Regions from separate parts of the Streptomyces sp. NPDC050842 genome, predicted to be linked through region 3. Evidence: riboswitches for the same ligand, from Rfam matches in the RefSeq annotation. Region 3 holds a riboswitch; each other region holds the start of a gene.
What was found. A riboswitch is a leader RNA that binds a small molecule or an ion and turns the genes downstream of it on or off. The one in region 3 is predicted to bind cobalamin.
Positions count from the first base shown of each region.

Region 1: another riboswitch for cobalamin. It lies ahead of ACIBG6_RS02995 (energy-coupling factor ABC transporter permease); the one in region 3 lies ahead of ACIBG6_RS15490 (ribonucleoside-diphosphate reductase subunit alpha).
Region 2: another riboswitch for cobalamin. It lies ahead of metE (5-methyltetrahydropteroyltriglutamate--homocysteine S-methyltransferase); the one in region 3 lies ahead of ACIBG6_RS15490 (ribonucleoside-diphosphate reductase subunit alpha).

Region 1 covers NZ_JBITGA010000001.1:670,768-679,994, forward strand. Annotated here, with positions in the region: gene ACIBG6_RS02975 (FAD-dependent oxidoreductase) at 1-1,705, opposite strand, end outside; gene ACIBG6_RS02980 (ATP-binding cassette domain-containing protein) at 1,802-2,668, opposite strand; gene cbiQ (cobalt ECF transporter T component CbiQ) at 2,665-3,414, opposite strand; gene ACIBG6_RS02990 (energy-coupling factor ABC transporter substrate-binding protein) at 3,421-3,822, opposite strand; gene ACIBG6_RS02995 (energy-coupling factor ABC transporter permease) at 3,819-4,517, opposite strand; cobalamin riboswitch at 4,546-4,781, opposite strand; gene ACIBG6_RS03000 (Rid family hydrolase) at 4,796-5,188, shown strand; gene ACIBG6_RS03005 (VOC family protein) at 5,237-5,629, opposite strand; gene ACIBG6_RS03010 (ArsR/SmtB family transcription factor) at 5,626-5,928, opposite strand; gene ACIBG6_RS03015 (PTS-dependent dihydroxyacetone kinase phosphotransferase subunit DhaM) at 5,995-6,405, opposite strand; gene dhaL (dihydroxyacetone kinase subunit DhaL) at 6,402-7,022, opposite strand; gene dhaK (dihydroxyacetone kinase subunit DhaK) at 7,067-8,059, opposite strand; gene ACIBG6_RS03030 (LysR substrate-binding domain-containing protein) at 8,215-9,048, opposite strand; gene ACIBG6_RS03035 (hypothetical protein) at 9,073-9,227, shown strand, end outside.
Region 2 covers NZ_JBITGA010000013.1:20,840-30,066, reverse strand. Annotated here, with positions in the region: gene ACIBG6_RS34410 (LLM class flavin-dependent oxidoreductase) at 1-234, opposite strand, end outside; gene ACIBG6_RS34405 (Lrp/AsnC family transcriptional regulator) at 329-799, shown strand; gene ACIBG6_RS34400 (hypothetical protein) at 986-1,891, shown strand; cobalamin riboswitch at 2,023-2,172, shown strand; gene metE (5-methyltetrahydropteroyltriglutamate--homocysteine S-methyltransferase) at 2,360-4,678, shown strand; gene ACIBG6_RS34390 (oxygenase MpaB family protein) at 4,773-5,936, opposite strand; gene ACIBG6_RS34385 (polyprenyl synthetase family protein) at 5,983-7,035, opposite strand; gene ACIBG6_RS34380 (polyprenyl synthetase) at 7,025-7,303, opposite strand; gene ACIBG6_RS34375 (pyridoxal-phosphate dependent enzyme) at 7,448-8,461, opposite strand; gene ACIBG6_RS34370 (GHMP kinase) at 8,382-9,227, opposite strand, start outside.
Region 3 covers NZ_JBITGA010000004.1:524,226-533,452, forward strand. Annotated here, with positions in the region: gene ACIBG6_RS15465 (extracellular solute-binding protein) at 74-1,372, opposite strand; gene ACIBG6_RS15470 (GntR family transcriptional regulator) at 1,658-2,422, shown strand; gene ACIBG6_RS15475 (DUF3311 domain-containing protein) at 2,592-2,873, shown strand; gene mctP (monocarboxylate uptake permease MctP) at 2,870-4,516, shown strand; gene ACIBG6_RS15485 (GNAT family N-acetyltransferase) at 4,600-5,100, shown strand; cobalamin riboswitch at 5,158-5,292, shown strand; gene ACIBG6_RS15490 (ribonucleoside-diphosphate reductase subunit alpha) at 5,424-7,784, shown strand; gene ACIBG6_RS15495 (ribonucleotide-diphosphate reductase subunit beta) at 7,784-8,797, shown strand; gene ACIBG6_RS15500 (DUF2809 domain-containing protein) at 8,848-9,227, shown strand, end outside.

The DNA.
Region 1 (9,227 bases), on a different contig from region 3:
TGCGCTGGAGCAGGTGCACCTGGCGCGGCGGCGCGGTGCGCTCGGGGGCGCGCAGTCCGCCGCGGTTCTCGTAGGAGGTGTCGACGCCCCACTGGCGGAAGTACGTCTCGGGGTCCTGGCTCGCGCCCTCCCCGCCGTCCGTGAGGAACTCGGCGACGTCGAAGCCGATGCCGCCGGCGCCGATGATCGCCACCCGCTCGCCGACCGGCGCGCCGTCCCGGAGCACGTCCAGGTAGCTGACGACGCTCGGGTGGTCCACGCCCGCGATCACGGGGGTGCGCGGGGAGACGCCGGTGGCGACGACGACCTCGTCGAAGCCGTCGAGGTCGCCCGCCGCCACCGGGGTGTTGAGGCGGACCTCGACGCCGCGCTCGGCGAGCTGGACGCGGAAGTAGCGGAGGGTCTCGTCGAACTCCTCCTTGCCCGGCACGCGCTTGGCGATGTTGAGCTGGCCGCCGATCTCGGCGGCGGCGTCGAAGAGGGTGACGGCGTGGCCGCGTTCGGCCGCCGACACCGCGCAGGCGAGTCCGGCGGGGCCGGCGCCGACGACCGCGACGCGCTTGGCGAGGCGGGTGGGGGAGAGGACGAGCTCGGTCTCGTGGCAGGCGCGCGGATTGACCAGGCAGGAGGTGATCTTCAGGTTGAAGGTGTGGTCGAGGCAGGCCTGGTTGCAGCCGATGCAGGTGTTGATCGTGTCGGCGCGGCCCTCCGAGGCCTTCGCGACGAAGGAGGGGTCGGCGAGGAAGGGACGGGCCAGCGAGACCAGGTCGGCCCGGCCGTCGGCGAGGATCTCCTCGGCGACCTCGGGGGTGTTGATGCGGTTGCTGGTGACGAGCGGGACGGAGACCGCGCCCATCAGCTTCTTCGTCACCCAGGTGTAGGCGCCGCGCGGCACGGAGGTGGCGATGGTGGGGATGCGCGCCTCGTGCCAGCCGATGCCGGTATTGATGATGGTGGCGCCGGCCGCCTCGATCTCCTTGGCCAGCTGGACGACCTCCTCCAGGGTGGAGCCGCCGGGTACGAGGTCCAGCATGGAGAGGCGGTAGACGAGGATGAAGTCCGTGCCGACCCGCTCGCGGATCCGGCGGACGATCTCCAGCGGGAAGCGGACGCGGTTCTCGTACGAACCTCCCCACCGGTCGGTGCGCTGGTTCGTGGCCGCGGCGATGAACTCGTTGATGAGGTAGCCCTCGGAGCCCATGACCTCGACGCCGTCGTACCCCGCCTCCTTGGCGAGCTCGGCGCAGCGGGCGTAGTCCTCGACGGTCTGCTCGACCTCGGCGTCGGTCAGCTCGTTCGGTACGAAGGGACTGATCGGGGCCTGGATGGCGCTGGGCGCCACGAGGCCGGGGTGGTACGCGTACCGGCCGAAGTGCAGGATCTGCATCGCGATCCGGCCGCCCTCGCCGTGCACGGCGTCGGTGATCAGCCGGTGCTCGGCGACCTCGTCGGCGGTGGTGAGCTTGGCCCCGCCGTCCCAGGGGCGGCCGGCCTCGTTGGGCGCGATGCCGCCGGTGACGATGAGGCCGACGCCGCCGCGGGCGCGCTCGGCGTAGAAGGCGGCCATGCGCTCGAAGCCGTGCTCCGTCTCCTCCAGGCCGACGTGCATCGAACCCATGATCACCCGGTTGGGCAGGGTCGTGAACCCGAGGTCGAGCGGGCTCAGCAGATGCGGGTACGGGGTGGGGGTGGGGGTCGCGGTCATGGGGGCGCCTCCTCGCGCAGGATCAGTCGACCTCAGTTCTAGGGGACCCCTCTCTGTTATGCAACTAGTTGCAGAAGGTTCGGAACGTGATGTGTACTACTCAGTAGCTACCGGGGCGGTCTGCGACCAGGCGTCGAGCTCCTCCGGCGTACGGGGCTCGGGCGCGTCCGGGGCGAGCAGCCCGTGGGCGCGCAGCAGCCGGGCGACGGACGTGCCCCAGGGCCGCCGCAGCCGCGCCGCGTCGAGCAGGGCGTCGTCCCCGAGGAGCTCGGCGACCGGACCGGTCCGCAGCCCGGCGGGGGAGAGCACCGCCGCCTCGTCCGCCCAGCGCAGCGCGAGATCCACGTCGTGCGTCGCCATCACCACCGTCGTCCCGGACGCGCGCAGCCGCGCGAGGGCGTCGAGCAGCCGCTCCTGGCCGTGCGGATCGAGCCCGGCCGTCGGCTCGTCCATGATCAGCACCCGGGGCCGCATCGCCACCGCGCCCGCGATCGCCGCCCGCTTGCGCTGCCCGTACGACAGCAGATGCGTCGGCCGGTCCTCCAGGGCCACGATGTCCAGCGCCTCCAGGGCCTCGCGCACCCGGAGCCGCACCTCCTCCTCCGGCAGTCCCAGGTTCATCGGCCCGAAGGACACGTCCTGGCCGACCGAGGCCGCGAACAGCTGGTCGTCCGGGTCCTGCACCACGAGCTGCACGGTCGTCCGCAGCCGGGTCAGCCCCTTCCGGTCGTACGTCACCTCCGCCCCGTCCAGGAGCAGCGACCCGCTCCCGCGCCGCAGCCCCCCGCTGAGCAGCCGCAGCAGCGTCGTCTTGCCGCTGCCGTTCCGCCCGAGCAGCGCGATCGCCCGCCCCTCCGGCACCGCGAAGTCCACGTCCGACAGCACCGCCGGCCCGTCCTCGTAGGCGAAACCCGCCTTCACCAGCTCCACGACGGGCGTCGCGGAGGTCGTCGGAGACGTCACGGCAGGAACCTTTCGAGTACGAGGGTGAGGGCGACGAGCCCGCAGAGGAGCCCGCCGGCCGTCGCCAGGAACCGGCGGGAGACCGCGGCCGCGGGGACCAGGACCCGCAGGGTCCCGTCGTAGCCGCGCCCGGCGAGCCCGGACTGCAGGCGCTGGGCCCGGTCGAAGGCGCGCACGAACGACGTGGCGCCGAGGCCGGCGAGCGAGCGCCAGGTCGCCGCCCGGGTGGTGTGCCCGAGGCGGGCGGCCTGCGCCTGACGGATCTTGGACAGGGAGTCGAGGAGCAGGAAGATGATCCGGTACATCACGAGCGCCACGTCCACCACGGGAGCGGGCACCCCCGCACGGACGAGCCGGGGGAGCACGTCGGAGACGGGCGTCGTGAACGCGAAGAGCAGCACCCCCAGCGAGGCGGCGGCGGTCCGCAGCAGCAGCTCGCCCGCGTGGACGGGCCCGCCGGGCGCGAGGGCCACGAACCCCCGCGCCCCGCCCACCTCGAAGAGCAGCGGCACCGCGCCCGTGACGCAGAACCCGAGCGGCACGCGGAACGCCCGCCACAGCTGACGGCCCGCCACCCCGGCCGGGCCGAGCAGGACCACGAGCGTGGCCGCCGCGACGAGCACCGCACCCGGCCACGGCGGCAGACACACCGCGCACAGGGTGAGACCGAAGCCGAGCAGGGCCTTCTCGACGGGATGGCGGCGGCGCCAGCGACTGCTGTGCGCCGCCGCGTCGATCGGCAACATGGGCGGCTACGCGTCCTTGTCCCCGGCGTCGACGCGCGAGTCCGCACGCGCGACACCCTCCGCGCTCTCCATACCATCCCCGGCCTGCGCCAGCGCGCGGGCCTCACCCTGCCGACGTCCGCGCCGCACACCGAAGTAGTAGGCGAGGACACCGGCGCCCAGCGCCGCCTGGAGGGCGAACAGCGCCGACTCGATCTCCCCCGACGGAGGCTCGTACAGGGGGCTGAACCACGGTTCGTAGTCCGGCTGGAGCTCCGTGATCGCGGTCTCCGCCTCCGCGTCCGCCCCGGCGAACGGCTCCTCCTTGTGGTCGCCGAGCCCCAGCGCGAGCGGCAGCACCGCGAGCGCGGCGACGACGAGCAGCAGCAGGGCGTTGATCTTCGTGTTCCGGCTGACGGTGAAGCTCATCGCGCGGCCGCCTCCTCGTGTCGCTTCGTGGCGGACCGGGTCAGGACGCCCAGCCGGGTCAGCTCGCCCTTGCTGGACTGCATGAGCAGCCGCATCACGAGCACGGTGAGCAGGCCCTCGCTCACCGCCAGCGGGATCTGCGTCACGGCGAAGATGGAACCGAACTTGGCCAGGGCGCCCATGATGCCGCTCCCCTGGTCGGGGAAGGCCAGCGCGAGCTGGACGCTCGTGACGCAGTACGTGGACAGGTCGGCGACGAACGCGCCGAAGAAGACGGCGACCATCAGCGGCGCACCGAACCGGCGCACCAGCAGATAGGTCCCGTACCCCGCCCAGGGCCCGACGATCGCCATCGAGAAGGCGTTCGCGCCGAGCGTGGTGAGCCCGCCGTGGGCGAGCAGCAGCGCCTGGAAGAGCAGGGTGATCGTCCCGAGGACCGCCATGATCGGCGGTCGGAAGAGGATCGCGCCCAGACCCGTACCCGTCGGATGCGAGCAACTGCCCGTCACGGACGGGAGCTTGAGCGCGGACAGGACGAACGTGAAGGCGCCGGAGGCGCCGAGCAGCAGGGTGGACTCGGGGTTGGAGCGCACCTCGCGGGTGAGCGCGCGAACCCCGTGGACGACAAACGGAGCGGCCGCGACGCCCCAGGCGGCGGCGTGTACGGGGGGCAGATACCCCTCGGCTATATGCATGGTTGGGAGACCCTCTCCAGCACCTCGTGGATGGACAACGCACCTTGGCCGGTCTCCTGGCTGACGGTCATACGTCCCGACTCCGCCTTCCCACACCGCGGTGGTCTCCCACAACGGTCCAGTGGCTTGCCCACGGGGGTCTCCCACGGGTGTGGAGCCGGAACTCCCGATCACAGTGGCGAGGGCCGCACCGGTACTGCACCGGTTTCCCGTACACCAAGGCCCTGCGACACTAGTGCGTTGACCAGGTGCATTACAACGCGGAGGAGCACGGAGCGGTGAGTGATGTTCGACAGAGGGTCAGTTCCGGGTCGCCACTCGAACCGGAGATCGGCTTTTCCCGGGCCGTTCGAAAGGGTGCGTACGTAGCGGTCGCCGGGACCGCTCCCATCGGCGACGACGGGGCCGCCGTCGCGCCGGGCGACGTGTACGCCCAGACCGCCAGGTGTCTCGACATCGCCGAGGCGGCGCTGAAGGCGGCGGGTGCGTCCCTGGACGACGTCGTGCGCACCCGCGTCATGCTCACCGACGTGACCTCGTGGAAGGAGGCCGCGCGGGCCCACGGGGAGCGGTTCGCGGAGGTGCGGCCGGTGACGACCTTCGTCGAGGTCTCGCGGTTCATCGATCCCGCGTGGCTCGTCGAGGTGGAGCTCGACGCGGTCGTGGACTGACGACGGGGGGAGCGGGCCGACAGTCGGCCGGCCCGCCACTGCTCCGTACTACTTCGGCTCCGTCGCGATCTGGATCAGGTTGCCGCAGGTGTCGTCGAAGACGGCGGTGGTGACGGGGCCCATCTCCAGGGGCTCCTGGGTGAAGTGGACGCCGAGGCCGCGCAGACGGGCGTACTCCGCCCGCACGTCGTCGACCGCGAACTGGGCCAGCGGGATGCCGTCCTGGACCAGCGCGTCGCGGTACGGCTTGACCGCCGGATGGCCGGCGGGCTCCAGGAGGAGTTCGGTGCCGGCGGGCTCGTGGGGCGAGACGACCGTCAGCCACCGGTCCGTCTCGCCCAGCGGGACGTCGTGCTTCTTCACGAAGCCGAGGATCTCGGTGTAGAAACGCTCGGCCTTGGCCTGGTCGTCGACGAAGACGCTGGTCAGATGGATCTTCATGAGGTGCTCTTCTCCGGTCCTGGGGTGTCGGGCACGGGCCATCGCTCGGTGATGTGCCGCAGGGGGGCGGTGTTCAGGTCGTGGAACTTGTACCGGCCCTCCCGCCTGGTCTCGACGAGCCCGGCGGCCTCCAGCACGGCGAGGTGCTGGGAGACCCCCTGGCGCGAGATGCCGAGCTGATGCCTCATGCTCAGCCGCGAACAGATCTCGAACAGTGTCTGTCCGGATTTCTCCGTGAGCTCGTCGAGGATCGTGCGGCGGGTGGGGTCGGCCAAGGCTTTGAAAAGGTCGTCGGCCACCACTCCAGGATAGGCAACTCCTCGCTTGCCTATCAAGTCGACACCCTCACTCCCTGGCGCCGTCACTCACTGCTTGCGATAGGTGTACGCCTCCGAGGCCGCCGAGGCCACCGCGTCGAGATCCCCGCCCGCGCTCGCCGTCACCAGCGCCGCGACCGCGCCCTCGACGAACGGCGCGTCGATCAGCCGGGAGCCCTCCGGCAGCGCGTCGCCCTCGGCGAGCAGCGCCTTCACCGTCAGGACCGCACTGCCGAGGTCGACCAGGAGCGCCACCCCGGCGCCGCCGTCGACGGCCTCCGCCGCCGCGCGGATCAGCTCGGCGCTCGTCCCGAGACCGCCGTCGGGGAGCCCGCCCGCCGGCAGGATCGGCGCGGTCCCGCCCCCGCCCGCGAGGCCCTGGGCCAGCGCCGCCACCGCGGCCGCGACATCCGCGCTGTGCGAGACCAGCACGATGCCGACCGGCGCGGTCGCGCTCACCCGGCGCCCTCCGTACGGGCTGCGGCGGCGAGTTCGGCGAACAACAGCGCCGACGACGTCGCCCCCGGGTCCTGGTGCCCGATCGACCGCTCGCCGAGATAGCTGGCCCTGCCCTTGCGCGCCCGGAGCGGTACGGTCGCGAGGGCGCCCTCCTCGGCCGCCGCGCGCGCCGCACCGAAGGAGCTCCGCAGTCCCTCCACGGCCGGGACGAGCGCGTCCAGCATCGTCTTGTCGCCCACCTGGGCGCCACCCAACTGGCCCACAGCGGCCACCCCGGCACCGAACGCCTCCGCGAGCCGCTCCCGGGCGACACGCTCGTCCTCGCCCAGTGCCTTGCCCGTACGGCGCAGAAGTGTCCCGTACAGCGGTCCCGAAGCTCCGCCCACCGTGGAGATCAGCTGCCGTCCCGCGGCGACGAGCACCGCTCCGGGCGTCGCGGGCGGATCCTTCGCCAGCAGCTCCGCCACGGCCGCGAACCCGCGCTTCAGATTGACGCCGTGGTCGGCGTCGCCGATCGCCGAGTCCAGCTCGGTGAGCCGGTCGGCCTCACGGTCGACGGCCCCGGCCGTCGCCTCCAGCCACCGCACGAAGAAGTCCGCACCGAACGTCTCGTCCATGCCTGCGTCCTCACCCTCTCCCACTCCGTCTCCCATACCTTGTCTCACCGACCCCAGCGCAACGCGGGCGTCTGCACCGGCGCGTCCCACAAGCGCAGCAGCTCCTCGTCCACCTCGCACAGGGTCACCGAGCAGCCGGCCATGTCGAGCGACGTCACGTAGTTCCCGACGAGCGTCCGGGCGACCGGGATCCGGCGCTCGGTCAGCACCCGCTGCACCTCGGCGTTGAAGCCGTACAGTTCGAGCAGCGGGGTCGCGCCCATGCCGTTGACCAGCGCGAGCACCGGACCGGACGGGCGCAGGTCCTCGACCACGGCGTCGACGGCGTAGTCCGCGATCTCCCGCGAGGTCATCATGGCGCGTCGCTCGCGGCCCGGCTCGCCGTGGATGCCGATGCCCAACTCCAGCTCGCCGGCGGGGAGATCGAAGGTGGGGCTGCCCTTCGCGGGCGTGCTGCACGCACTCAGCGCGACCCCGAAGGACCGGCAGCGCGCGTCCACTTGGCGGGCGATCGCCTCCACCCGTTCCAGCGGGGCGCCTTCCTCGGCGGCGGCCCCCGCGATCTTCTCCACGAACAGGGTGCCCCCGGTCCCGCGCCGCCCCGCCGTGTACAGGCTGTCGGTCACCGCCACGTCATCGTCGACCAGGACCTTCGCGACCTGGATGCCCTCGTCCTCGGCGAGCTCCGCCGCCATCTCGAAGTTGAGCACGTCGCCGGTGTAGTTCTTGACGACGAACAGCACCCCGGCACCGCTGTCGACGGCGGCCGCGGCCCGTACCATCTGCTCGGGCACCGGCGACGTGAAGATTTCCCCGGGGCACGCAGCCGACAGCATCCCGGGCCCCACGAACCCGCCGTGCAACGGCTCGTGCCCGGACCCGCCCCCGGACACCAGCGCGACCTTCCCGGCCACGGGCGCGTCCCGCCGCACGACGATCCGCCGCTCCACGTCCACGGTCAGCTCGGGGTGGGCGGCGGCCATCCCCCGCAGCGCGTCGGACACGACGGTCTCCGGGACGTTGATCAACATCCGCATGGGTGTCTCCTTGGATTTCGAGGGAGGGGCGCACGTCTGGTGTCTTGGTGGCGGTTCCCGCCTTGGGCAATATCAACGTTGCCGCTGCGAACGTCATGCGGGCAAGACCGCTTCCGCGCGAGTCCTCCTCACCGGGACCGGGTGGTGCCGGGAGGTCACCACCGTCGAGGGGCCGCCGGGAGGTGTGTGGGGTGGTCCTGTCGTGCGGCGGTGCGCAGTGCTGCGATGACGGCCGTGGTCGTCGGTTTCGCGGCCTCCGTGTGACGGGTCGCGCCGAACAGGAGGCGCTGGATCGGGTGGCCTTCGAGGGGTGCCGTGCGGATGCCGGGTGTGGTCGGGTCGATGGCGGTTCGGGGGACGAGCGCGGTCGCGAGACCGGTCCGTGCGAGGGTGAGCTGGGCGGCGATGTCGGCGGTGACGTAGCGGGGCCTGGGTGTGAAGCCGGCTTGGTGACAGGCGTGCAGGATGGCCTGTCCGCAGTCCGTGGTCGGCGGCGGCACGGCCAGATCGTGCGTGGCCAGCTCCAGTAGGGCGACGGGCCCGTCGACGGCTCGGTCGGCTGCGGTGACGACGAGCAGGGGATCGTCGAGCAGCGGTGAGACCTCGATGCCCCGGGGTGTCGCGTCGGGGAGGTGGTGATAGCGCTGGCCCAGCACCACATCGACGGTGCCGAGCGTGAGTTCGCGCAGTTGCGCCTGGTCGGTGACGAGGCAGGTCACCGTGAGCTGCGGATGGAGCGTGCCCAGTGCGGCCAGTGCGGGGGCCACGATCCTGGCGACGGTCGACGGCAGCGCGGAGAGCGTGGCGGTGGTGCCGACCGTGCCCTTGATCGCTGCGATGGCGCACTCGGCCTCCTCCGCGGCGGCGAGGATCCGGTCGGCGTGTTCGCGGAGGACGCGGCCCGCTTCCGTGAGAGCGACGGTACGCCCGTCGGGACGCAGCAGATCGACCCCCACGTCGTGCCGCAGCGCGGCCAGCTGCTGGCACACGGCCCCGCCCACATTCCCGCCGACGTGGACGTGGAGCACTTCAACCACTTGGCACAGCGGCTGATCGATGCCGCTGATGCCGACGCGCTGCCCCTGTTCGCCGGCTGGCGCGCGCAACCCTGCCCCGAAGACGACCCGGTCGGCGCGGCCATGCAGCGCGTACACGTCCTACGGGAACA
Region 2 (9,227 bases), on a different contig from region 3:
GAGCACGGTCGTGCCGAGCCGGACGCGGGTGGTGAGGCCGGCCAGCCAGGAGAGGGTGGTGAACGGCTCGTAGAAGGGTGCCGGATAGCGCTCGGCGACGTCGGGTGTGACGGCGATGTGGTCCGAGACCATCAGGAGGTCGTAACCCAGGCCTTCCACGGTCCGGGCCCAGTTCCGCAGGACTCCGGGGTCGGTGCCGGGTCCAAAGTTGAGGATGTTGACTCCGATCTTCACGAGAACGAGGCTAGCCAGGCGGCCGGGGCCCGCAGAAGGGCTTCCCGCCTGTTCCGGGGCCCTTCGGCCGTGGATCCGCCGGTAATCTGGCCGGATGACCGAGACCCTCGACGCGACGGACTGGGCGATCCTGAGGGAACTCCAGAAGGACGGCCGGATCGCGTACACGGAGTTGGCGCGGCGGGTGAACCTGAGCGCGTCGGCGACCAAGGAGCGGGTGCGGCGGTTGGAGGACGCCGAGGTGATCACGGGGTTCCGGGCGGAGGTGGACCTGGAGCGGACCGGCTACCCGGTGCTCGCGGTGGTCCGGCTGAAGTACCCGGGGACACGGCACGAGCCGTTGCGCCGGCTGCTCGGTGAGCGCCCGGAGTTCCTGGAGTGTCTGCGTACCACCGGGGACGACTGCTACGTCCTGAAGGTGGCGGCCACGTCGATGTCCCATCTGGAGGAGCTGGTCGACGCGCTGGCGCAGTTCGGGAGTACGACCACGAACCTCGTCCTCAGCCGGACGCTGCCGTTGCGCGGACCGGCCGAGCCGCGAGCGGACGTGCGCGCGGCTCGCTGAGATCCGGAAGGGGCGCGCGATACCGACCGCGCGCCGTCCACGTCCGACCGCACGCTCCGGCGAACGGGGCACAGGGCACTGGGGACTTCCCGACCAAGATCAATAGCCTGACGTCCGGCGCGTGACCTCGCGTCTGTCGGACAGAGAAGGCAAGCGACTCCCGTGAAACTCCCGATGTTGCAGCGCATGGCCTGGCTCACCGCGGCGACCGCGCTGCTGACGACGCTCGGCTCCGCCCCGGCAGGCGCCGCCGGGGAATGGCAGAAGGTCGGTGCCGACGCCCGCAGCGGTGTCAGCGGTCTCGCGTACGAGGGCACTACCGAGGACGGAACCGGCGTGCGCGTCCTGGCCGTGCACGACAACAAGCGCTCGGGCCAGCAGCGGCTTTCCCGGATCACCCACCGGGAAGGCTCCGACACCGTCTCCCCACTGACCTGGGACGGGCCGGAGCCGGTCGACCTCGAGGCCATCGAGGCCATCCCCGGGATGCCGGGCGAGTACCTGGCGCTGACCAGCCGCGGCGTCCTCTTCCGTGTGAAGGTCGCCGGGTCCACGGCGACGGTCGTCGACTACACGCCGCTGCCGGCGATCGGCGAGGGCGACGACTTCGAGAGCTTCGCGCTCGTCGCGCAGAACGGGAAGCTCGCCGCCCTGTGGGCGGACCGGGGTACCGGCCCGGACCGTCCCGCCACCCTGTACGCGGCGCCGCTGACGTTCGCCGCGTGGGGGCAGCCGCTGTTCGGCGCGGTGACGAACCGGACCTACCGGTCGACGCACCCGGACGACGCAGGCACGCGGCACATCTCCGACATCGCGGTGACCGCCGCCGGCCGGCTCGTCGTGGGTTCGGCGGCGGACGCCGGCGACGACGGCCCGTTCGACTCCGCGGTGAGCGACGCCGGCCGGGTGACGATCTCGGCGACGGGCCGGGTACGGGTCTCGCTCGCGGCCTCCCCGACCGTGCTCGGGACGTACCCCCAGTACAAGATCGAGGCGGTGGAGTGCCTGCCCGACTCCACGGACACCCTGCTGGGCACGGACGACGAGAACCTCGGCGGCTACGTACGGACGGTGTCCCTCTGCGGCGCCTGAGCACGACGTGACCTGACGGACTCCGGGGCCTGATGGGGCCCCGGAGTCCCCTTTGCGTGCACAGACCGCGAGGACCGGGCTACGCTGCGGGTGCAGCTGGTTCGCCCCCGTCAGCCGGACGGGACGCGTCGTAAGAGGGAACCCGGTGGGAATCCGGGACTGCCCCGCAGCGGTGAGCGGGAACGACCGCCGTCATCAGCACTGGGCCCGGGAAGGGTCTGGGAAGCGACGGCCATTAGGTGTCCTCCCCCGTGAGGACGTGCCCGCGAGTCCGAAGACCTGCCCGTTGCCCGCACGCGGACGATTCCGCGCGCGGATGTTCCGGTGACCTCGTGGGCGGGTCGGCGTACAGAGCGAGAAGGACGACCGCGTCGCACCGCGCCGGGTCGCGCCGTCCGTTCCGTCACCCCTTCGTGCCCTCGTCCCGTCACCGGGATCTCAGGGATTCATCTCGCGAAGGAGATCTCCGTGACCACCAAGTCCGCAGCCGCGGCAGCGCAGGCCACCCTGTACGGCTACCCCCGCCAGGGCGCCGACCGGGAACTGAAGAAGGCCGTCGAGGGCTACTGGCAGGGCCGCGTCACCGCCGACGCCCTCCGGACCACCGCCGCCGACCTGCGCCGCACCACCTGGCGGCAGCTCGCCGCCGCCGGTATCGACGAGGTCCCCACCGGCGACTTCTCGTACTACGACCACGTCCTCGACACCACCGTCATGGTCGGCGCGATCCCCGCCCGCCACCGGGCCGCCGTCGCGGCGGATCCGCTCGACGGGTACTTCGCCATGGCACGTGGCACCCAGGACGTCGCACCGCTGGAGATGACCAAGTGGTTCGACACCAACTACCACTATCTTGTCCCGGAGTTGGGTCCTGACACGGTCTTCGCGGCCGACTCCTCCCAGCAGGTCACGGGCCTCAGGGAAGCCCTCGACCTGGGCCTCGGCGCCCGGCCCGTCCTGGTCGGACCCGTCACCTACCTGCTTCTCGCCAAGCCGGCGCCCGGCGTGGCGGCCGACTTCGATCCGCTCACCCTCCTCGACCGGCTGCTTCCGGTGTACGCCGAGGTCCTCGCCGACCTCCGCGCGGCGGGCGCCGACTGGGTGCAGCTCGACGAGCCCGCCCTCGTCCAGGACCGCACCCCGGCGGAACTGAACACCGCCGCACGCGCCTACCGCGACCTCGGCGGCCTCACGGACCGGCCGAAGCTCCTGGTCGCCTCCTACTTCGACCGGCTCGGCGACGCCCTCCCGGTGCTGGCCAAGGCGCCGGTCGAGGGGCTGGCCCTCGACTTCACCGAGCGGGCGGCCGCCAACCTGGACGCGCTCGCCGCCGTCGGCGGCCTGCCCGGCAAGCGACTCGTCGCGGGAGTGGTCAACGGCCGCAACATCTGGGTCAACGACCTGACCGCGTCGCTCACCACGCTCGGCACCCTCCTCGGTCTCGCCGACCGCGTCGACGTGGCGGCCTCCTGCTCCCTGCTGCACGTCCCGCTCGACGCCGCCGCGGAACGCGACATCGATCCGCAGATCCTGCGCTGGCTCGCCTTCGCCCGCCAGAAGACCGACGAGATCGTCACCCTCGCGAAGGGACTCTCGCAGGGCACCGGCGCCATCACCGGCGAACTCGCCGCCAACCGCGCCGACCTCGCCTCGCGCGCCCGCTCCCCCATCACCCACGACCCGGCCGTTCGCTCCCGCGCCGACGCCGTCACCACCGCCGACACCCGCCGCTCCCAGCCGTACGCCAAGCGGGCGAACTCCCAACACGCCGCCCTCCGGCTTCCGTTGCTCCCCTCCACGACCATCGGCTCGTTCCCGCAGACCGCGGAGCTGCGGACCGCGCGGGCCGACCTGCGGGCCGGGCGGATCGACACCGCCGGCTACGAGGAGCGCATCAGGTCCGAGATCCGGGAAGTGATCGCCTTCCAGGAGAAGACCGGCCTCGACGTCCTGGTCCACGGCGAACCCGAACGCAACGACATGGTCCAGTACTTCGCCGAACAGCTCACGGGCTACCTGGCCACGCGCCACGGCTGGGTCCAGTCCTACGGCACCCGCTACGTCCGGCCGCCCGTCCTCGCCGGCGACATCTCCCGGCCCGCACCGATGACCGTCCGCTGGACGGCGTACGCCCGGTCCCTCACCGCCAAGCCCGTCAAGGGCATGCTCACCGGACCGGTCACCATGCTGGCCTGGTCCTTCGTCCGGGACGACCAGCCCCTCGCCGACACGGCCCGGCAGGTAGCCCTCGCCCTGCGCGACGAGGTGAACGACCTGGAGGCAGCGGGCACTTCGGTCATCCAGGTGGACGAGCCGGCTCTCCGCGAGACCCTGCCGCTGCGCACCGCCGACCACAGGACGTACCTGGCGTGGGCGACGGAGGCGTTCCGCCTCACGACCGCCGGAGTGCGCCCGGAGACCCAGATCCACACCCACATGTGCTACGCCGAGTTCGGCGACATCGTGCAGGCCATCGACGACCTCGACGCCGACGTCATCAGCCTGGAGGCCGCCCGCTCCCACATGCAGGTCGCCCGCGAACTCGCCGCGCACGGCTACCCGCGCGAGGCGGGACCCGGCGTCTACGACATCCACTCCCCGCGCGTCCCGAGCGCCCACGAGGCCGCCGAACTGCTCCGCACCGGCCTCGAAGCCATCCCCGCCGAGCGGCTCTGGGTCAACCCCGACTGCGGTCTGAAGACCCGAGGTTGGCCCGAGACCCGCGCCTCCCTGGAGAACCTGGTCGCGGCGGCCCGCACCGTCCGCGCGGAACTCGCCACCCCCTGACCGTGCCGTAGGGCCAGGGAATCCCCGCGCCCCCGCCCGAGCGGCGGGGGCGCGGGGATCACGAGCAGCACAGGCAGCACACACAGCACGGGGATCACGGGGAGACCGTGGCGGCCGGTGGCGTCCAGCGGCGAGTACGGGCCGAGGCGGACGAGAGGCCGTACTCCTTCCTGAGGTGCTCGGGGATGGCGTAGTGCATGACGCGTCCGCGGGTGAGGGAGGACAGTTCGAGGACGGTGGTGAGGTGGCCGAGGCGGTCCAGGGCCCACGCGCCGAGCGGGGAGCGGTCCTCGATGGTCTCCAGGACGCCGAGGAGGTGGGGGACGGACTTGACGAGCGTGTCCCAGCGGGTGCGGGGGACGTCCAGCCAGTCGGCGCAGGTGTCGCCGACGAGGTAGCGGATGAGCGCGGAGACGACCGGGTCGAAGAGGGTGCCGGGCACGACCTCCTCGTAGAGGTCGATCAGCTGCCGGGTCAGATGGGATCCCTCCGGGGAGGGGCCCATGTGGCGGATCATGTACTGGTCGAGGAAGCGGCGGGCGTCGTCGAGGGTCTTCGGTACGGCGTCCTGGTCGACGCCCAGCATGGCGCCGACCACGCGCCAGGCGTAGTAGTAGGCGTCCGCGCCTTCGGAGGTCATGTGGATGCCCAGGCGGTGGAGACTGTCAAGGACGAGCATCGAGAAGAACATCTGCCCGCCGATCATGTCCTCCTGACAGATCGGCACCCCCAAGGCCCCGGTGTCCCAGCGGTCCTCGCGGGTGAGGTGGTGGCGGATGGAGGCGTGGAGCAGGCGGACCTTCTGCGCGGCGGGGATGAAGCGACTGCCCGCCTCGAAGGCGTCGGGCCGCATCAGGTAGACGGTGAACTGGCCCGTCTCCGCCATGCGGTTGGACGGGTAGCTCAGACCGTGTGTCGTCGACAGCAGCCTCGCCACGTGCGGCACGAGGTAGCAGGCGGGCATGGCGGCGAAGGACAGCGCGGTGGAGATGTGCACGTTGTTGTCGATGAAGAACAGCCGGGCCTTCTCCATCTCCCCCCAGTCCACCCAGGCCGGCGGGGCGCTCGTGGCCCGGAGGTACTCCCGGGCGACGTCGGGCAGCCCGTCCGGCAGTGGAGCGCCGACGGTGGAGACGTACCGCATCAGGGTGTTGAACGTACCGACCTCGCCGCGTTCGAAGAGCGCGGCGACCGTGGCGTCGGCGAGTTCGTCGCCGGTCTTCCGCAGGGCGTCCGTCGACGCCTCGGTCCGGGTCATGGCAGGGCTCCTTGTTCTCCTGGTCGTCCGTCGGTCCGCCGGTCCGTCAGGATCGGCGGGCCGCCGCCGAGTACGCCAGGGCGGTGAGCGCGGCGGCGGCCGGCGCGGGCAGGTTCAGCGCGTCGAGGGCGCGGAGCGCCTCCTCGACGCGCGAGGTGATCATGGCCTCGACCCGTTCGGGTGCCCTCAGCCGCCGCATGACCGCGCGTACGGCCTCCAGGGCGTCGGGGTCGTCCGGCCGGCCGAGCAGGTCGCGCAGCCGCCCGCGGTCCTCGTCCCCGGCGAGCCGCCAGGTCTCCGCGAGGAGGGCGGTGGGCCGATGGCCGTGTACGTCGTCGGCGCCGGCCTTTCCGGTGACCTCCGGGTCTCCGAACAGGCCGAGCAGGTCGTCCCGCAGCTGGAACGCCTCGCCGAGCGGCAGTCCGTACGCCGAGTAGCCCTCGCGCAGCCGCCGCCCGGCCCCGGCCAGGGCGCCGCCGATCGACAGGGGCTGTTCGACGGTGTACTTGGCGGTCTTGTAGCGGATCACCTTCAGGGACGCCGCCGTGTCCGGGGCGGCGCCGGTGTGCAGGATCTCCAGGCACTCGCCCGCGATCAGGTCCCGGGCGAGCGCCGCCCAGAGCGGACGGGCCCGGCCGAGGTAGGCGGCCGGCAGTCCGCTGGTGACGAAGAGCTGGCCGGCGAGCGACATGAGCAGGTCCCCGACGAGCATGGCCAGCGACCGGGCACCCGCGGCGGGCCGCGGGTGGTGCTCCACCGCGTCGCGCAGGGCCAGGTGCGCGGTGGGCCGGCCGTGCCGCAGGGGACTGTCGTCGATCAGGTCGTCGTGCACGACCGCGGCCGCGTGCACGATCTCCATCGAGGCCGCCGCCCGCAGCAGCGCTTCGCTGTCGGGCTGCCCCACCGCACGCCAGCCCCAGTAACAGAACGCCGCCCGCAGCCGCTTGCCGTCCGCGACCGCCGCCTCCACCTGCTCGGCCACCGGGCCCAGCGCGGGATCGACCTCGGACAACAGGTCGGCCTCCTGGGCGACGTACCGCCGGAGTACGTCGTCGACGCGTGCCTTGAACGCGGCGGCATCCCAGCGCTCAGACGTCATCGTCGGCCCGCCGGGCCAGCACGTGCCGGGCGAGAACCTCCAGGTGGGCCGGTGGCGGCGACGCGTACCTGTCGAGGACGAGGCGACCGCGCGCCTCCAGGTCCCGCTCGGCCTCCACCGCGACCTCGGCGGCGTCCGATCGCCTCAACAGGCCCCGGACGGCCCCGAGTCCCGCACTCACGGTGCTCACCGCCAGGTCGGCGAGCCCCGCCGCCAGCAGCACCGCCCGCTCGTCCAGGCCCGCCTCGGATCCCGACTCCCGCGTCATACCGTCCCCCGCCCGCGGCACGTCCAGAGCTCCGTGCCCCGGCCGCGCTCTCACCGCCACGTCTCCCCCAGCGTCACGCCCGCCCGGGGAACGGCGCAGGTGAACTCACCAACGAGTGATCACTTCGCTGGAGCGTACGAGTCCTCACGCGCGGGCGCGGTTCCAGTGCATCCGGGACCACGGCAGGACCAGCTCGCTCCGGTCGGTCACGTCGCGCGGGGCGAGGCCCGCGACGGGCGCCGCCTCGCGGTGCCGTGCATAGACCGTGTCGACGTAGCGGTGGCCGGTGTCGGCGGCGATGAAGAGGACCGTCCGCGAGGGGGTGCGCTCGCGTTCGTGGCGGGCGGCGAGATAGCCGGCGCCGGTCGAAAGGCCCGCGAAGACCGCGTGCCGGCGCAGCAGGTCGACGCTGCCCGCCAGTGCCGCGTCGAAGGAGATCCAGTGCAGGGTGTCGTACAGCTCGTGGGAGACGTTCCCGAAGGGGATGGAGCTGCCGATCCCGGCGATGATGATCTCGGGATCGGAGACGTGCTCGGCGCCGAAGGTGACGCTGCCGTACGGCTGGACGCCGACGAGCTCGACGTCGGCCTCGCCATCGCGCGGGTCGTCGGCCGGCGCGCGCAGGTAGCGGGCCAGGGCGCCGGTCGAGGCACCCGAGCCGACTCCGCCGACGACGGTGAGCGCGTCCGCTCCGGTCGCCTCCCGGATCCGGTCGGCGATCGCGCGGTAGCCGAGGTAGTGGATGTCATCGTGGTACTGCCGCATCCAGTGGTAATCGGGATGCTCGGCGAGGATCTCGTGGATCCGCTCGACGCGCCGCTTCTGGTCGAGCTTGAGATCGCTGGACGGCTCCATCTGCTCCAGTGTCGCCCCGAGGACGGCGAGTTGTGTGCGCAGTGTGTGGTCCACCGTGGACGAGCCGACGATGTGACAGCGCATGCCGTACCGATGACAGGCCAGCGCGAGCGCGTAGGCGTAGATGCCGCTGGAGCTGTCCAGGAGGGTGTCCCCGCGCCGTACGACTCCGGTGGCCAGGAGGTGGCGTACCGCCGCGAGGGCGGAGACCACCTTCATCGTCTCAAAGCGCAGGCAGACGAGCCGCTCGTCGAGACGTATCAGGTCCGGCCGGCCGATCGACTCCGCGATGTGCTGGTCCATTCCAGGGCTCCTTGGTGGTGGTGACGGTCGTGAAGGTCCGGGTGGCGGGGATGCCGTGGGCGTCCAGGGCGCGCAGGCAGCCGCGGACGCGGTGCCGCACGCCGGGCGCGGCCGGGTCGAAGAGCACGCCCGCCACCGCGCCGCTGTGCGCGATCTGCACGCCCGCCGCCCCGACACGGCGGGCGATGGCGGTCAGGGCGTCGAACTCCGGGTGTCCGAGCACGTGTTGGCCCCGCCGCGCGCTGGCGGTGGCGACCTGGCCGAGCAGTCCGACGTCGCCGGTGGCCAGGGCCCGGCGCAGCCGCGCGCGCAGCAGCTCGTAGGCCCGTACGTCGCCGGCGTCGGGCTCGTACGCGGGGAGGGCCAGCGTGTCCACGGGCGCTCCGCCGCCCAGCACGCAGCCGACCACGACCAGTGGCGGCAGGGACGGACCGAGGACTTCCAGGACGCGCCCCTCCCGCTGGGCGAAGAGCACCGGACCGCCGTCCAGCATCAGTGGATCGCAGGCCAGCTCCGCGCGGACCGCCAGCCGGGCGACGGTCTCGGGCGTCAGGCGAAGCCCGTACGAGTCCGCGACCGCGCGTACGGCGGCGATCACGTCGCTGGTGGAGCTGCCCATGCCCAACCCCACCGGTATGTCGCCGGTGAGGCGCAACTCCCCTCCGCAGGGTGGCTGTCCGGCCCGCTCGGCGCAGGCGGCCACGGCGAGCGCCGCGGCCCGCACGGCCTTCCTCCGGCCGGCGGGGACGACGGTGAGCTCCTCGGC
Region 3 (9,227 bases):
CACTGCATGCGATACGTCGCAAAGCGCCGGTGGTGCGGCCGGTGCGACACCGGCCGCACCACCTGGCTACGGATTACTGCTGGTTGATGCGCTCGTTGATGACCTTGTCGGCCGCCTCGCCGGCCGCCTTGGCGTCGTCGCCCTTCAGGACCTTCGTCATGAAGTCCTTGATCGGGTTCGGCGCGGTCTCGACGTTCGCCCAGCCCGGCGTCACCGGGGTGACTTTGCCGGAGGCGGACGACACGGCCATGGACTCGGCGAAGGAGCCGGCGGCCGGCTTGAACTGCGCGCCGTCCTGGTTCGGGAGCAGCGCGCCCTCGGTGGCCTTCGCGTACGTCGTCATGTGCTCCTTGCCGGCGGCGAGGGCCAGCCACTCCTTCGCGAGCTCCTTGTTCTGGGAGCGCTCGGCGATGGCGAGGTTGGAGCCGCCGAGGAAGACGGAGCCCGGCTTGTCAGCGGTCTTGCCCGGGATCGGGAAGTAGCCGAAGTCGGCCGTCTTGCCGGCCTTCTTCATGGCGTCGATCGCGCCGCCGGCCTCCCAGCCGAGACCGATCCAGGACGCCACGCCGCCCTTGGGGATGACGTCGGTGGACTGCTGCGGGGTCGCCTCGTCCTTGTCCTTCGGAGCGGTGGAGAAGGACGCCAGTTCCTTGTAGAAGTTCACGGCGTTGACGGCCTCGGGGGAGGACAGGTTGCCCTTCCACTTGTCGCCGTCCTTGACCGCGAGGTCGCTGCCCTCGTCCCAGATGAGGCCGGCGAGCACGTACCAGGACTGACCCGGCAGGTAGATCGCCTGCGACTTCGGGTCGGCGGCCTTGAGCTTCTTCAGACCGTCGATCCACTCGGCGCGGGTCTTCGGCGGGGTGACGCCGGCCTTCTTGTAGGCGGCCTTGTCGTAGATGACGACGCGGCTGGCGGCGTACCACGGGGCGGAGTAGAGCTTGCCGTCCAGCTCGTTGGAGGCGACCATGCCCTTGTTCCAGGCGTCGTAGCCGAGCTTGGCCTTGTCACCCGTCAGGTCGGCGAGACCGCCGGTGACCGCGTAGCCGGCGGTCTGGGTGTTGCCGAGCTCCAGGACGTCCGGCGGGGTGTCCTCGGAGAGGGCGGTGGTGACCTTCTCCTGGATGCCGTTCCAGACCTGCTTCTCGACCTTGACCTTGACGCCGGGGTGCTTGGCCTCGAAGGCCTTGTTGACCTCGGCCATCCAGGCGTCCGGGGCGGACCCGTCCATGACCCAGACGGTCAGGTTCTTGTCGCCACCGGCCGACGGCTTGCCGGCGTTGTTGTCCTTCTTGTCGCTGTCGGAACCACACGCGGCAATAGAGACCATCATGCCCGCGACGCCGATCGCCGCGATGAGCTTGCGCTTCACGCCACCCTCCTCAGGGATGCCTGCAACCCCTGCCCACCGCGCGAAGACATACGTCGGGTAGTGCTCGTGGGGCTGGGACCTGGTCTTTAATGGTTTAGACCAGTACTCGGAGCTTGGCCTAGACCTTTAGGGGTGTCAAGGGTGTATAAGAAGGGCAGTCGCGTCCGTTATCGGACCGACACCTGAGGTAGGGCGACGACCCGTGACCGGTCCGTGCCACCATGTGAGCCGCTACAGACGGAGGAGCCGGTGACGGCAGCAGCACAGGAGTCGGGAAGGCAGGCCATGGCCAGGGACGCGGGCAGCACGGAACCGGAGGCCGGGGTCGCCACTCGCACCGCGCGCGTGCCCAAGTACTACCGACTGAAGCGGCACTTGCTCGACATGACGGAGACCCTGCCGCCCGGCACACCGGTCCCGCCGGAGCGCACGCTCGCCGCCGAGTTCGACACCTCGCGCACGACCGTGCGCCAGGCGCTCCAGGAGCTGGTCGTCGAGGGCCGCCTGGAGCGCATCCAGGGCAAGGGCACCTTCGTGGCGAAGCCCAAGGTCTCGCAGGCCCTGCAGCTCACCTCGTACACGGAGGACATGCGCGCCCAGGGCCTCGAGCCCACCTCGCAGCTCCTCGACATCGGGTACGTCACCGCCGACGACACGCTCGCCGGACTGCTCGACATCTCGGCCGGCGGCCGGGTGCTGCGCATCGAGCGGCTGCGCCTGGCGAGCGGCGAGCCGATGGCGATCGAGACCACGCACCTTTCGGCCAAGCGCTTCCCCGCGCTGCGCCGCTCGCTGGTGAAGTACACCTCGCTGTACACGGCGCTCGCCGAGGTCTACGACGTGCACCTCGCCGAGGCCGAGGAGACCATCGAGACCTCCCTCGCCACCCCGCGCGAGGCCGGTCTGCTCGGTACGGACGTGGGCCTGCCGATGCTGATGCTTTCCCGCCATTCCCTGGACGCCCAGGGCGAGCCGGTGGAGTGGGTGCGGTCCGTCTACCGCGGCGACCGGTACAAGTTCGTGGCGCGCCTCAAGCGGCCCAACGGCTGAGCGGATCCGCACGCCTGACGAGGAGGGTCGCCGAAGTCCCGGCGGCCCTCCTCCTTTTCGTGTTCCAGGGGATTCGCTTCCGTTATGCGGACAGGGGTTCCGCGGAGCGTAGGCGTCCCCTAGATTTCCCCAGCATTACCGAGGTGATCAGCGAGGGGACGAAATCGCCATGTCAGAGGCGTCAGAGGTGTCGGAAGCGGCAGAAACGGCACAAGCGAAACAACCCGTCATCACCCCCCTGCGGGTGGTGATAGCGCTCTGCCTGTTCGCGCCGTTCGTGGCGATGCTCTGGGTGAGCTCCTACGCGAAGGCCGAACCGCTCTTCGCGGGCATCCCGTTCTTCTACTGGTACCAGATGCTCTGGGTGCTCGTCTCCACCGCGCTCACCATGATCGCGTACAAGCTGTGGCAGCTGGACCAGCGAGGCCGCAAGGGAGGTGACGTGCGATGAAGGACGTGACCGGCGTGAACGGCGTCGCGCTCGCCGTATTCGTCTTCTTCTTCCTGGCCGTCACGGTCATGGGATTCCTCGCCTCGCGCTGGCGCAGGGCCGAGAACGAGAACAGCCTCGACGAATGGGGCCTGGGCGGCAGGTCGTTCGGCACCTGGGTGACGTGGTTCCTGCTCGGCGGCGACCTCTACACCGCGTACACCTTCGTCGCCGTCCCGGCGGCCATCTACGCGGCGGGCGCGGCCGGCTTCTTCGCCGTCCCGTACACGATCCTGGTGTACCCGCTGATCTTCACCTTCCTGCCGCGCCTCTGGTCGGTCTCGCACAAGCACGGATACGTCACCACCTCCGACTTCGTGCGCGGCCGCTTCGGCTCCAAGGGCCTGTCGCTCGCGGTCGCCGTCACCGGCATCCTCGCGACCATGCCGTACATCGCGCTCCAGCTCGTCGGCATCCAGGCCGTCCTGGACGTGATGGGCGTCGGCGGCGGCGAGACCACGCACTGGTTCATCAAGGACCTGCCGCTGCTCATCGCCTTCGGTGTCCTCGCGGCGTACACGTACTCCTCGGGCCTGCGCGCCCCGGCGCTCATCGCCTTCGTCAAGGACACCCTGATCTACATCGTCATCGCCGTGGCGATCATCTACATCCCGATCAAGCTCGGCGGCTTCGACGAGATCTTCGCCAAGGCCGGCGAGGCGTACGCGCAGACCAACGAGGCGACCGGCAAGCCGCGCGGCACGCTCATCCCCGGCGAGGCCGGCCAGTGGACGTACGCGACGCTGGCGCTCGGTTCGGCGCTCGCGCTCTTCATGTACCCGCACTCCATCACGGCGACGCTGTCGTCGCGGAGCCGTGAGGTGATCCGCCGCAACACCACGATCCTGCCGCTGTACTCGCTGATGCTGGGCCTGCTCGCGCTGCTCGGCTTCATGGCCATCGCCGCCGGGATCCAGGTCAAGAACGGCCAGCTCGCCATCCCGCAGCTCTTCGAGACCATGTTCCCGGACTGGTTCGCGGGCGTCGCCTTCGCCGCGATCGGCATCGGCGCGCTCGTCCCGGCCGCGATCATGTCGATCGCCGCGGCCAACCTCTTCACCCGCAACATCTACAAGGACTTCATCAAACCGGACGCGACCCCGGCGCAGGAGACCAAGGTCTCCAAGCTGGTCTCGCTCCTGGTGAAGGTCGGCGCGCTCGCCTTCGTCCTCACCATGGACAAGACGGTCGCGATCAACTTCCAGCTCCTCGGCGGCATCTGGATCCTCCAGACCTTCCCGGCGCTGGTCGGCGGCCTCTTCACCCGCTGGTTCCACCGCTGGGCGCTGCTCGCCGGCTGGGCCGTCGGCATGGTCTACGGCACGGTCGCCGCGTACGGCGTCGCCAGCCCGACGCAGAAGCACTTCGGCGGTTCCTCCGCCGAGATCCCGGGCATCGGCGAGATCGGCTACATCGGTCTCACCGCCTTCGTCCTCAACCTCGTCGTCACGGTCGTCCTGACCTTCGTCCTCAAGGCCGTGAAGGCCCCCGAGGGCGTCGACGAGACGTCCCCGTCGGACTACACGGCCGACGCGCCGACCCGCACGGCGAAGCCGGACACGGACCCGACGCCGGACGCGAAGGTCGGCGCCGGAGTGCACTGACCTCGCGGTACGACGCAGGGGGCCCGGGATCTCCGCCAGGAAATCCCGGGCCCCCGCGCGTGCCCCCGGGGCAGACTGGCTCCATGGACTTCACGATCAGGGCGGTACGGCCCGAGGAGTACGAAGAACTCGGGGAACTCACCGGGCTGACCTATCTGAACGACGGGCTGCTGCTGTACGGCGAGGACGACTTCTACCTGGCCGTGCTGCGCGACACCGCCCGCCGGGCCCGCGAGGCCGAGGTGCTCGTCGCCGTCGACGCGGACGAGGCGATCATCGGCGGGGTGACCTTCGCCTCGGGCGGCACCACCTGGGCGGACATCGCCGTCGCCGGCGAGGCCGAGTTCCGGATGCTCGTGGTCGCGCCGGAGGCCCGCGGCAGGGGCGTCGGAGAGGCCCTCGTACGCCACTGCGCGGACCGCGCGCGGGCCGTGCCCGAGTGCGCGCGGCTCGTGCTCTCCACGGACGCGAAGATGGTCTCCGCGCACCGGATATACGAGCGGATGGGCTTCGTCCGCACCCCGGAGCGGGACTGGGAGCCGGTTCCCGGCCACCGGCTGCGGACCTACGCCCTGGAGTTCTGACACCCAAAGCAACCGAGGGCGACACAACATGTGGGGGGTGCCGCAAGCGGCGCCCCCCACATGTATGCTCATGCTCGCTGTCGACGCAGGGAAATCCGGCGCGAATCCGGAACTGTCCCGCAACGGTGTGCTTCGTACCCATACGCGCGTACGAGGCGAGTCCGAGGACCTGCCGACAGCGCGCCCGGTCCGACCGTTCCGGGTGTCACTGACGTCCGGGCCTCGCGGAGTGGGCCGGTGGACGCGGCGCATCCGGCGTACGGATGCCCGCCTGCCCGCCTTCCCCCGCCCGCGGCCCCGAGCCGAGCGAGGGAGAGCCCCACGTGACCATCGCGCCCGCCGATCCGGCCACGGCGATCGAGAGCGACGGACCCGGCACCGTGCTGCTGCGGACCCTGACCGATCTCACCGCCGACCTGCCCGACACCGACCCCGGCAAGGTCGCCGCCGCCGCGCTCCGCGGCCGCAGCGCCACGTCGGACGAGGCGGAACTGCGCGAGCTGGCCACCGAGGCGGCCGCCGGCCTGATCTCCGAGGACCCGGCCTACTCCCGGCTCGCCGCCCGGCTCCTGACGATCACCATCGCCGACGAGGCCGCGAGCCAGGGCGCGGTCTGCTTCTCCGCCTCCGTGGCCGTCGGCCACCGCGAGGGTCTGATCGCCGACCGCACCGCCGACTTCGTCGCGCTGCACGCGGACCGGCTCGACGCGACCGTCGACCAGGCCGCCGACGACCGCTTCGGCTACTTCGGTCTGCGCACCCTCTTCTCGCGCTACCTGCTGCGCCACCCGATCACCCGCAAGGTGATCGAGACCCCGCAGCACTTCATGCTCCGTGTCGCCTGCGGCCTCGCCGAGGACGAGACGGTCCGCGCGCTCGACGAGGTGGCCGCCCTGTACGGCCTGATGAGCCGCCTGGACTACCTCCCGTCCTCCCCCACGCTCTTCAACTCCGGCACCCGCCACCCGCAGATGTCCTCCTGCTATCTCCTCGACTCCCCGCAGGACGAGCTGGACTCCATCTACGACCGCTACCACCAGGTCGCGCGCCTCTCGAAGCACGCGGGCGGCATCGGCCTGTCCTACTCCCGCATCCGCGCCCGCGGTTCCCTCATCCGCGGCACCAACGGGCACTCCAACGGCATCGTGCCGTTCCTCAAGACGCTCGACGCCTCCGTCGCCGCCGTGAACCAGGGCGGCCGTCGCAAGGGCGCCGCCGCCGTCTACCTGGAGACCTGGCACGCGGACATCGAGGAGTTCCTGGAGCTCCGCGACAACACGGGCGAGGACCAGCGCCGTACGCACAACCTGAACCTGGCGCACTGGATCCCGGACGAGTTCATGCGCCGGGTCAACGCGGACGCCGAGTGGTCGCTCTTCTCCCCGGCCGACGTGCCCGAGCTCGTCGACCTGTGGGGCGAGGAGTTCGACGCCGCCTACCGCGCCGCCGAGGCGAAGGGCCTGGCCCGCAAGAGCATGCCGGCCCGTGACCTGTACGGCCGGATGATGCGGACCCTGGCCCAGACCGGCAACGGCTGGATGACCTTCAAGGACGCCTCGAACCGGACGGCCAACCAGACCGCCGAGCCCGGCACTGTCGTCCACTCCTCGAATCTGTGCACCGAGATCATCGAGGTCACGAACGACGGCGAGACGGCCGTCTGCAACCTCGGTTCGGTGAACCTGGGTTCGTTCGTGGTCGGCGGGGACATCGACTGGGAGCGGCTCGACGCGACCGTCCGCACGGCCGTCACCTTCCTCGACCGGGTGGTCGACATCAACTTCTACCCGACCGAGCAGGCCGGGCGTTCCAACGCCCGCTGGCGGCCGGTCGGCCTGGGCGCGATGGGCCTCCAGGACGTCTTCTTCCAGCTGAAGCTGCCGTTCGACTCCCCCGAGGCGCGCGCGCTGTCGACCCGTATCGCGGAGCGGATCATGCTCGCCGCGTACGAGGCGTCCGCCGACCTCGCCGAGCGCAGCGGGCCGGTCCCCGCCTGGGACAAGACCCGCACCGCCCGCGGTGTCCTGCACCCGGACCACTACGACGTGGAGCTCAACTGGCCCGAGCGCTGGGCGGCCCTGCGCGAGCGGATCGCCGCGGTCGGCATGCGCAACAGCCTGCTCCTGGCGATCGCGCCGACGGCGACCATCGCCTCGATCGCGGGCGTGTACGAGTGCATCGAGCCGCAGGTCTCCAACCTCTTCAAGCGCGAGACGCTGTCGGGCGAGTTCCTCCAGGTCAACTCGTACCTCGTCGACGAGCTGAAGCGGCTCGGCGTGTGGGACGCCCAGACCCGGGACGCGCTGCGCGACGCCAGCGGCTCGGTCGCGGGCTTCACCTGGATCCCGGCCGAGGTGCGCGAGCTGTACCGCACGGCGTGGGAGATCCCGCAGCGCGGCCTCATCGACATGGCCGCCGCCCGCACCCCGTTCCTCGACCAGTCGCAGTCCCTGAACCTGTTCCTGGAGACGCCGACGATCGGCAAGCTGTCGTCGATGTACGCGTACGCCTGGAAGCAGGGGCTGAAGACGACGTACTACCTGCGCTCGCGCCCGGCGACCCGGATCGCCCGCGCCGCCCAGGCGTCGACGACGGCCGCCGCGCCCATCCCCGTACAGGCGACCTCCGAAGAGGCCCTCGCCTGCTCTCTCGAAAACCCCGAGTCCTGCGAGGCCTGCCAGTGATGTCCAGCGACAACAAGAACCTGCTCGACCCGGGCTTCGAACTGACCCTCCGTCCGATGCGCTACCCGGACTTCTACGAGCGCTACCGCGACGCGATCAAGAACACGTGGACCGTGGAGGAGGTCGACCTCCACTCGGACGTCGCCGACCTCGCGAAGCTCACCCCCGGTGAGCAGCACATGATCGGCCGGCTGGTCGCCTTCTTCGCGACCGGTGACTCGATCGTGTCGAACAACCTCGTGCTGACGCTGTACAAGCACATCAACTCCCCCGAGGCGCGGCTGTACCTCTCGCGCCAGCTGTTCGAGGAGGCCGTGCACGTCCAGTTCTATCTGACGCTGCTCGACACCTACCTGCCCGACCCGGACGACCGCGCCGCCGCGTTCGACGCGGTCGAGGAGATCCCGTCCATCCGCGAGAAGGCGCAGTTCTGCTTCCGCTGGATGGACTCGGTGGAGAAGATCGACCGCCTGGAGACCCAGGCCGACCGCCGCCGCTTCCTGCTGAACCTGATCTGCTTCGCGGCGTGCATCGAGGGCCTGTTCTTCTACGGCGCCTTCGCGTACGTGTACTGGTTCCGGTCCCGCGGCCTGCTGCACGGCCTGGCCACCGGCACCAACTGGGTCTTCCGCGACGAGACGATGCACATGAACTTCGCCTTCGAGGTCGTGGACACCGTCCGCAAGGAGGAGCCGGAGCTCTTCGACGACGCCCTCCAGCAGCAGGTCACCGACATGCTGAGGGAGGCCGTGGAGGCGGAGCTGCAGTTCGGCCGCGACCTGTGCGGCGACGGCCTGCCCGGCATGAACACCGAGTCGATGCGCGAATACCTCCAGTGCGTCGCCGACCAGCGCCTCCAGCGCCTCGGCTTCGCCCCGGTGTACGGCTCGGAGAACCCGTTCGCGTTCATGGAGCTCCAGGGCGTCCAGGAGCTGACCAACTTCTTCGAGCGCCGCCCGTCCGCCTACCAGGTGGCGGTCGAGGGCTCGGTGGACCTGGACGAGGACTTCTGACACCGCACCGCCGCGCGGTCACCCATGCCGTGCGCCTCAGGGTGCACGGCATGGGTGATCTCGCACGTACGCGCCTCTTGGCGGGCGCCGCCGCTCTGCTCACCGTCGTCGCGGGCCTGGGCATCAGGTCCGCGGCGACGGGGCTCGTGGCGAAGTACGCCGGTGACGCCCTCTACACGGTGCTCATCCTGACCCTGGTGGTGCTGCTGGCACCCCGGGTGCGGCCGCCGGTCGCGGCGGGAGCCGCGCTGGGCGTCAGCTGCGCCGTGGAGCTGTTCCAGCTGACCGGCGTACCGGCGGAGCTGGCCGCGCACAGCACGCTCGCGCGGCTGGTGCTCGGTACGTCGTTCAACGCGCCGGACCTGTTCTGGTACGCGAGCGGCGCGGCGGTCGGCTGGGCCGTCCACCGCGCCGCACGTGTACGTCCGCG